DNA from 2 places in the Paenibacillus sp. KACC 21273 genome. Region 1 is predicted to be linked to the other one. Evidence: riboswitches for the same ligand, from Rfam matches in the RefSeq annotation. Region 1 holds a riboswitch; the other holds the start of a gene.
The links. Region 1 has a riboswitch for thiamine pyrophosphate ahead of PQ460_RS10325 (thiamine phosphate synthase). Riboswitches for the same ligand answer to the same signal wherever they lie in the genome.
Positions count from the first base shown of each region.

Region 2: linked by a shared signal. The riboswitch ahead of PQ460_RS21805 (ABC transporter substrate-binding protein) and the one ahead of PQ460_RS10325 (thiamine phosphate synthase) in region 1 are both predicted to bind thiamine pyrophosphate.

Region 1 is NZ_CP117876.1:2,277,850-2,282,067, reverse strand. Features, by position in the region: gene PQ460_RS10340 (thiazole synthase) at 1-663, opposite strand, end outside; gene thiS (sulfur carrier protein ThiS) at 665-868, opposite strand; gene PQ460_RS10330 (NAD(P)/FAD-dependent oxidoreductase) at 859-2,136, opposite strand; gene PQ460_RS10325 (thiamine phosphate synthase) at 2,145-2,774, opposite strand; TPP riboswitch at 3,012-3,121, opposite strand; gene PQ460_RS23515 (ATP-binding cassette domain-containing protein) at 3,268-4,077, opposite strand.
Region 2 is NZ_CP117876.1:4,961,068-4,965,285, reverse strand. Features, by position in the region: gene PQ460_RS21815 (ABC transporter permease) at 1-448, opposite strand, end outside; gene PQ460_RS21810 (MTH1187 family thiamine-binding protein) at 457-747, opposite strand; gene PQ460_RS21805 (ABC transporter substrate-binding protein) at 772-1,809, opposite strand; TPP riboswitch at 1,927-2,038, opposite strand; gene PQ460_RS21800 (pyridoxamine 5'-phosphate oxidase family protein) at 2,279-2,695, shown strand; gene PQ460_RS21795 (aspartyl-phosphate phosphatase Spo0E family protein) at 2,990-3,166, shown strand; gene PQ460_RS21790 (bifunctional 2',3'-cyclic-nucleotide 2'-phosphodiesterase/3'-nucleotidase) at 3,499-4,218, shown strand, end outside.

The DNA of each region.
Region 1 (4,218 bases):
CATAGCTTTTGCCATTTTGACAGGATCCGTTGCGCCAGAGACAGCACTATTAAGGAGTACCGCATCGGCTCCAAGTTCCATCGCATACGCAGCATCTTTCGGTGAGCGTATACCGGCATCGACAATCACAGGCACAGTCGCTTGATCAATAATCCATTGCAACGCCGAAGGATTAAGTATTCCTTTACCAGAACCGATTGGGGAAGCTCCAGGCATAATCGCATGTACACCAAGTTGCTGTAAGCGTTTGGCTAACATATAATCGTCAGAGATATACGGCAGAACAATAAATCCTTCTGCTAGCAAGACTTCGCAAGCTTTGACCGTCTCTAAAGGATCAGGTAAAAGCAACGTATCATCTCCGATAACTTCTACTTTTATCATATCACATAATCCAGAAGCTTTTGCCAGACGTGCTATCCGAATAGCTTCTTCGGCTGTTTTGGCTCCTGCGGTATTAGGCAATAGTTTATATTTTTGGAGATCTAACATTTCTAGAAAATTCGGTTCATTCACTTGATCCAAATTCAATCGTCTTACTGCAAATGTTAGCACTTCTGTGCCCGATGCTTCTACCGCCTGATTCTGAATCTGCAAATCTGTAAACTTCCCTGTGCCTAGTAACAGTCTCGATGTAAATGTATGTGTACCTATCGTTAACAAATCAGCCACCTCCTACAAAATGTACAATCTCTAATATATCTTTGTCTGCCAGTGTAATATGTGGATGCTCTTCTTTTTGCAAAATTTGTTGATTATGTTCTACAATCACTGTTTTGTGACCAAGAGATAATGATTCTAGCAATTTGGATACTGTGTTGTATTCAGGTTCTACATATTTCCGATGACCATTGATAATTAATTCCATGTAGTCACTCCTTTAGCTGTAGATCGAGATTTCGATGATAAAGATTTCGATTTTTGCAAAGCTCGTTCTGGTGAAAAGCGATCAGGAATATGCGCTGTGTCATTATTTATTAATGCCTCTGCCATCCATTTGGCTGTGCCAGCAGCTAACAACATCCCATTTCGATAATGCCCTGAAGCTGTCCATAATCCAGCAAGCGGTTGAATCCTTCCTAAATAAGGTAATTCATCCGGTGTTCCAGGACGTATCCCTGACCAACAACGTTCAAACGTAGCTGATCCTATCGCAGGCAGAAATTGCTCTGCTCCCGACAATAACTGAGCAATCGCAGAAATATCTACTGTTGTATCTGTACGTTCTGGTTTACTGGTAGCTCCAATCCAGATGCGATGATTACTTTTGGGAATAATATAAATGCCTTCTCCATAAATCGTATGTCCAAGATATTGAGAAGAAGTACTGACTTCAATGAGTTCTCCTTTGACCGGTACCAAAGGTAAACTATACTGCTCTGTTGCTAGCAATTGTTGTGTACTCAAGCCTGTGGTTAACACTACTTGTTCAGCGTAGATTTCTCCTTGATTAGTGATTACACCTGTAATATAATTTTCACCTTGCGAATGCAGTAAACGGTATACTTCTGTCTCAGGATAAAAATCGACATGATGCTGAATCGCTGCTTGAACAAGCGCTTGATTAAACAAAGCTGGAATTAATTGCGGTTCATCTGGATTGTAGATCATTCCAGAAGGAGCATAAATATGTGGCTCAACTTGTGCTAGATATGATGGGCTCCACCACTCTTTGCGATCTACTTTTGAATCGTTATGTGTAGAAGCGGAAATATGACTTTTATTTGGTAAAGGAAATAAATTTTCATCAAATGTCTTGTCATACCTTTGATCTGCTTGAAGTGGGTCTTTATGTCTTAAATGTAATTCTTGCTTGGTCAGTGGTAGCAAAAATCCTTCTGTTCGCAGTCCAATATCAATCCCTGTTTTCTCCAATAGATCAGTCGCAAGCTTGCTATATAGCGATTGACTGTATAATGCCAATTGGTACAATTCTGGATGAGCAAAATGTTCAGAATGAGCCGCTAACATCCCTCCTGCTGCACCTGATGCGCCAGAAGCTGGTTGATTTTTTTCAAGCAAAGCTACTTTGACTCCTTGCTGCGCCAGTTCATAAGCAATAGCAGCACCGATCACTCCAGCACCTACAACGATTACGTCATAATGATTAGTTTTGAGATTAGATAGATGAACCATCAGCCGATTCACTTCTTTCCTAATGATTGTAGATGCGTAGAAGTCATATATTGCATACTTTGGCTATACAACTGACAGGCATGCTGAGGATGTTCTGCTTCAAAAACACCAGACATTACAGCTACCCCTCTAGCGCCTGCTTGATGAATATCTTGGCAGTGTGATGGCTGAATACCACCTATTGCAATAACAGGTATAGATACCGCATGACAAAGCTTTTCCAATTGATCCAATCCTTGTGGAATCAGATCAGGTTTAGAGTTAGTCGAATAAATATGACCGTAAAAAAGATAATCTATCCCTTCACTTTGAGCTTGTAATGCTTGCTCTATACTGTGAACAGATCGCCCGACTTTCCATAGTGAAGGAGGATCATCTGCATTTACATAAGACATATGTTCACTTAAATGCACACCCCCTATTTTTAGATCCGCTGCTAATTGAGGTCGACTATTGATCCTTATTTTGGATAGTGGTACTCCTGTGTGCATGAGCTGCTGGACAGCATTAATAATCTGAGAATCAGACCACTTTTTTTCACGAATATGAATAGCGGTTGTCCACGGATGTATCTGTGAAGCTACCTTTACAAACTGGTAGATCGATTGTTGACCTGTACTGATTGCATGAAGTTCCATATCGGTATATACCCTCCTTTCCTCAAAAGTGTATAAGCAAACGCAAAAAAGCCACTTCTTATTATTCAAGAAGTGGCTAGTATAGACCTAGAAAATAATGAGCCTTGTCTGAGAGCAAACAAGATTATTTTAAAATAACGGAAACCATATTTTAGATCACCATAAGCTGCTCCTGTACAAAATAATTACTATTCTATACAGTAAAAGACTTTATCGTTAATATGATCTAACATTTCCGAAACTCTGCTACCACTTCCCTACGCTGGTATGATCCAGATCAGGTACAAAGGGTCCGAAAGCAATATCTGCTTTCATCTCAGCCTCAAGCGGCCCCCCTAGTGCATTCAAGCTATTCAATTTGTTATTCATCTTAGCAAAGACTATTCAATAAAGCAAATGATTCTCAGACTCTTTATAAAGTCATTTTTCACAGTTCATTCTAAAAACAAATGAGTACAACTAGCTACGACATCTTAAAAAGATGGAAAATCTTTTATTTCGCTTTAGCTTCAGACCACTGCTCAACATCCCAAATTTTAGTAACCCAATCTTCATAAAATTCAGGTTCGTGAGACACGAGCAATACTGTACCTTTATATGCTTTTAAAGCGCGTTTTAATTCATTTTTAGCATGAACATCCAAGTGATTGGTCGGTTCATCGAATAATACCCAGTTGCTTTCACGCAGTAATAGTTTGCACAAACGAACTTTCGCTTGCTCTCCACCACTTAGCATACGCATTGGGCGCGTGATGTGCTCATTTTTCAGACCACAACGTGCCAGATGACCACGTACTTCATTTTGACTTAAATGTGAAAATTCATTCCATACTTCATCTATCGGTGTCAATTGGTCTGGACGTACTTCCTGCTCAAAATAAGCAGAATGCAAATAATCGCCAAGATAAGTTTTACCACTAACCGGTTGAAGTTTACCTAGAATAGTTTTGAGCAATGTTGATTTACCTACACCGTTACAACCAACAATCGCAATTTTTTCACCACGTTCAATATTCATTGTCATTTTAGGCAATAAAGCATGTGTATATCCAATCTCAAAGTCTTTACCTTCAAAGACTGTTTTACTACTTGCACGAGCTTCTTTGAAATTAAATGTTGGCTTAGCAAATTCTTCTGGTTTGTCGATACGTTCGATACGATTTAATTGCTTTTCACGACTTTTTGCACGACCGGATGTAGATGCACGCGCTTTATTTTTTTGAATAAATTCTTCTTGTTTTTTGATAAAATCTTGCTGTTTTTCAAAGGCTTCGATATGTTGATGCTTTTGAATATCAGCCATTTCTAAAAACTTATTATAATCAGCTGTATAACGATTTAATTTGGCAAATTCCAAATGATAAATTACATTCACGACTTGATTCATAAAATCTGTATCATGTGAGATCAATACGAAAGCATGTGGATATTCTTGTAGATAACG
Region 2 (4,218 bases), 2.7 Mb from region 1:
GCATTATACGATCGGTAGTAGCCAGTCCGCTCAGCGCCGCAATGGTCACCGGGAAAAAGCAAACCAGAATAATCACAATTAATTTGGACAATATCCCAAATCCGAACCAGATAACGAGTAGCGGTCCCAGAGCAATCGTAGGGATATTTTGACTCAAGATCAATAATGGATATAATGCTGAACGTAGAAAAGGAATATAATGAAGCACGCCTGCGACCAGTAATCCAAAAGCAACACCTATACTAAAGCCGGATAGTGTCAATTTTAACGTCGCCCATGTGTGCAAGCCCAGTCGGTCTTTCTCACTCCATGCTTCATGTCCAATCAATGCAGGGCTAGGAAGAATCCATGTCTCAATATGGAATAGACTGGTTGCCAGTTGCCAGATAATCAGTAATAAAACAACCGCCCCGAGGGGCGGCCATAGCCTGTTCCACCATGTATTCATCGTAGACATTAGCGGTACTTCTCGGTTAATCCATCCATACTGATTCCGGTTGGACTATGAGCAATTTTGATCTGAGAAATAATACTGGGGCTTCCTTTTTCCACTAACGCTTCGTGCATTTGACGAACCACTTCTAACAATTCGCTAAGTTCGCCTTCCATCGTGGTCTCAAGTGGATGCACTTCATATTTCACACCGGAGGCTTGAATCACTTCTATTGCCCGGTCGACATAATCGTAAGAGTTCTCACCAGCTTGAGTTTTGGGAATAACCTGAATACTTAAAAGGGTGTGTGCCATAGTAGTCATCTCCTTATGTTCTATTTATGATTTGGTGGCTTCAGGTAAATAATCGTTTGTATACGCTTTGGTTGCATCTAACGGTTTGTCTAACAATTTCTGCTTGAACATCCAATCGGCATAACCTTCCCAGACCGATTGTTTTTGCTCGCCCCAGCGTTTGGCATCATCTTGATAACGTGGAGATAACCATTTTTGGCTAGCTTTGACCAGTGCAGGATCAAGATCGGGTACTGCTTTGAGCAATATATCTGCTGATTCATCAGGATGAGCGATTGCATATTCATATCCTTTACTGGTTGCCGCCATAAATGATTTCACCAGTGCAGGATCGGTAGCGATCTGCTTCTCATTGGTTACGATAACAGGCGTATAATAATCTAATTGATCTGAATAATCTTTTACATATAACATATCTAATGGTTGTCCGCGAAGTTCTGCTTCAATTCCTGTCCATCCATAGAATATCCATGCAAAATCGATTCCTTTTTGTACAGCTGTAAAATAATCCGCATTACCGATATTAACACTTTTGACTTTGCTAACATCGCCACCGTCGGTATCCATAATTGATTTCATAACCGCTTCTTCAACAGGCGATCCCCATGCACCGTAGGATTTGCCTTCCATATCTTTAGGGCTTTTGATTCCGCGATCTGTAGGAGCGGCAAAGCCAGATGTATTATGCTGGATAACTGCCGCGAGTGACACTAAAGGCACTCCTTGTACACGCGCTTGAGTCACACTTTCTTGATAACTGATTCCAAAAGGCACTTCACCAGAAGCGACCATGGTATCTGCTCCACCTTGACCGGGAGCAATAATTTCGACGTTTAATCCTGCTTCTTTATAATAGCCCAGTGCTTGGGCAACATATAAGCCAGTATGATTTGTATTTGGTGTCCAGTCGAGCACGACTTTCACATCTTTAAGTGCAGATGTTGATCCTGCCTGATTGGCTGTATTGCTTGTACTTGTTGCTGAACCACATGCAGTGGTGATCCACAATAAACCTACCATTAACCACGGTAAGCTTTGACGCCACCTTTTTTGAGTTCTCATTACCGTCATCCTTCTTTCTTCTAGCTCAAATAGTCAATCCTGTAGTACTGGATAAAAGGCATAAAAAAAACGCCCCCATCGGGACGACATAGGTGCAATTATAAGCTAGAGTACAGCATATAACGACTTGTTACTTTCCTACGCTGGCATTATCCAGATCAGGTATAAGGGTCTGTATTTATCACAATACACTCTCAGCCAGTTGCAACTAGCTCCCCTGTACATATGCGGTTTTTTTACATTGTAATTATAGACCAGAGGGTATCAACTGTCCAGTAAAGAGAATGCGGTGTCATCAGCAAAAGACAGTGTATTTCGGTTCAGTCTCGCTGGCTAAGGGTATTTACATATACGGAAGTTTGTAACTAACAAAAGTTCCATTCAATATTCTTCTATACGTATCGAATAGATATACATAGACATAGATATTGAATACACCCATACGTTTATATACAGGAGGAGATTGATCATGAGTAAAACAGCTGAAGAACAAGCGATATTAACTGCATTAGAAGGTAATCCATTTTGTGCACTAGGTACAGTAGAAAACGACAAACCTAAAGTACGCTACATGGCGCTATATAACGAAGGCTTGAATATTCATCTCGCGACAAACCGCAAAACACATAAAGTCGAAGAGTTAGAAAAAAATCCGAACTGTTATGTATTGTTGGGTTATGAAAAAGGCGGCACTAATCAAGTCGTTGAAATCGAAGGTGTAAGTGCTGTATCTACAGACGACGAATTGAAAAAACGTGTCTGGAAAGAAGAATTTAAAGAATGGTTCTCCGGTCCAGAAGATCCTGATTATGTGATCCTAGATATCAAACCACAAACGATTGAATATACAGATCAAGATGGTAACAAAAAAACGTGGACTGCGTAATCTGATACAACTTTAATTGTTTAAGATAGCAGTTATCACATAAATGACTCGGAATTTGAAATTTGCGAAACAAGAGAAATGAATGCAAAATTCAAATTCCGAGTTTTTTCGTCTTTATTTTTCCATAAAAAGGATAAAATAGGTACTTGAGGAACTTGATAAGGTATACTCAAATAAGGTATAAAAAGGTATATAGAAATATTTTATAGACTAACCTGTAAAATGACGATGATGGAATAAAATGAAAGTCTCATTGATAGCAAGATATAAGGAAATATACTGGAGGTGGTTTCCTTGAACTTAAAACAAATAGAACAACAGATTGAGCAGGAACGCCGCATATTGAACCAGATGGCAGAAGAACATGGGATGCGCGATTATCGTGTGTTAGACCAATCAGAACAATTAGATCGAATTTTAGATATGTATTTTCAATATAAAGATCGAAATACTAATTTTTTAACTCCTTAATCTCAATGAGTTATTATTTATGAAAAGAAACATGACACAATCATGTAAATTATAGAATTTTTCGCAAAATAAATCTTATTTTCATAAAAAATAGAACTAATAACCCTTCAAATATATCAGCTGATAGTATACAATTCTATCATGCGTTTCTTTTGGTAGCCTTTTTACTATTTATCTGCCTACTCTAAATCATAATTTCTAATATGATTTTTTTAAAATCAGCATGTTAAGTAGATTGTCACTGCTTGTTCATGCTGTTATACATATAGGGCATAGAGATAAATAGTAAAAGGTCAAGCAAATGCGAATATATTTGGGAGGGGTTTTTTATTTTGAACTTGGGAAACAAAACATTTAAAAAAGCAATTACTGTCATCGCAGCTCTGCAATTGTTTGCAGTGTCGGCAGTTCCTGCTTTTGCAGCCGAAGCCACTTCTTCTGAATCTACCGTAAAATTACGTTTGTTGGAGACAACAGATATTCATGTGAACGTAATGAACTATGATTATTATTCAGATGCAGCGACAGATCAATATGGATATGCCAAAACAGCAACATTGATCAAAAATGCGCGTGCAGAAGCCAAAAACAGTGTATTGATCGATAATGGTGATCTATTACAAGGTAATCCGCTAGGTGACTATGTAGCCAAAGTTGATCCTTTAAAAGCAGGCGAAGTTCACCCTGTCTACAAAGCGATGAACCAATTGGGTTATGATGCAGGAAATATTGGTAACCATGAATTTAACTATGGTCTGGATTTCTTGGGTAACGCTCTCAAAGGCGCTAACTTCCCTTATGTGAATGCTAATATTTATACAGATGATGGCACAGGTTCAGGTGAGAAAAACTACTTTACTCCTTATTTGATTTTGGATAAAGAAGTCACTGATGAAAGTGGAGCTAAACATACGATTAAAGTAGGTGTTATCGGCTTCGTACCACCACAAGTAATGCAATGGGATAGCGCAAACTTGTCGGGGAAAGTGGTTGCTAAAGATATCGTTGAAACAGCGAACAAATTTATTCCACAAATGAAAGCAGAAGGCGCA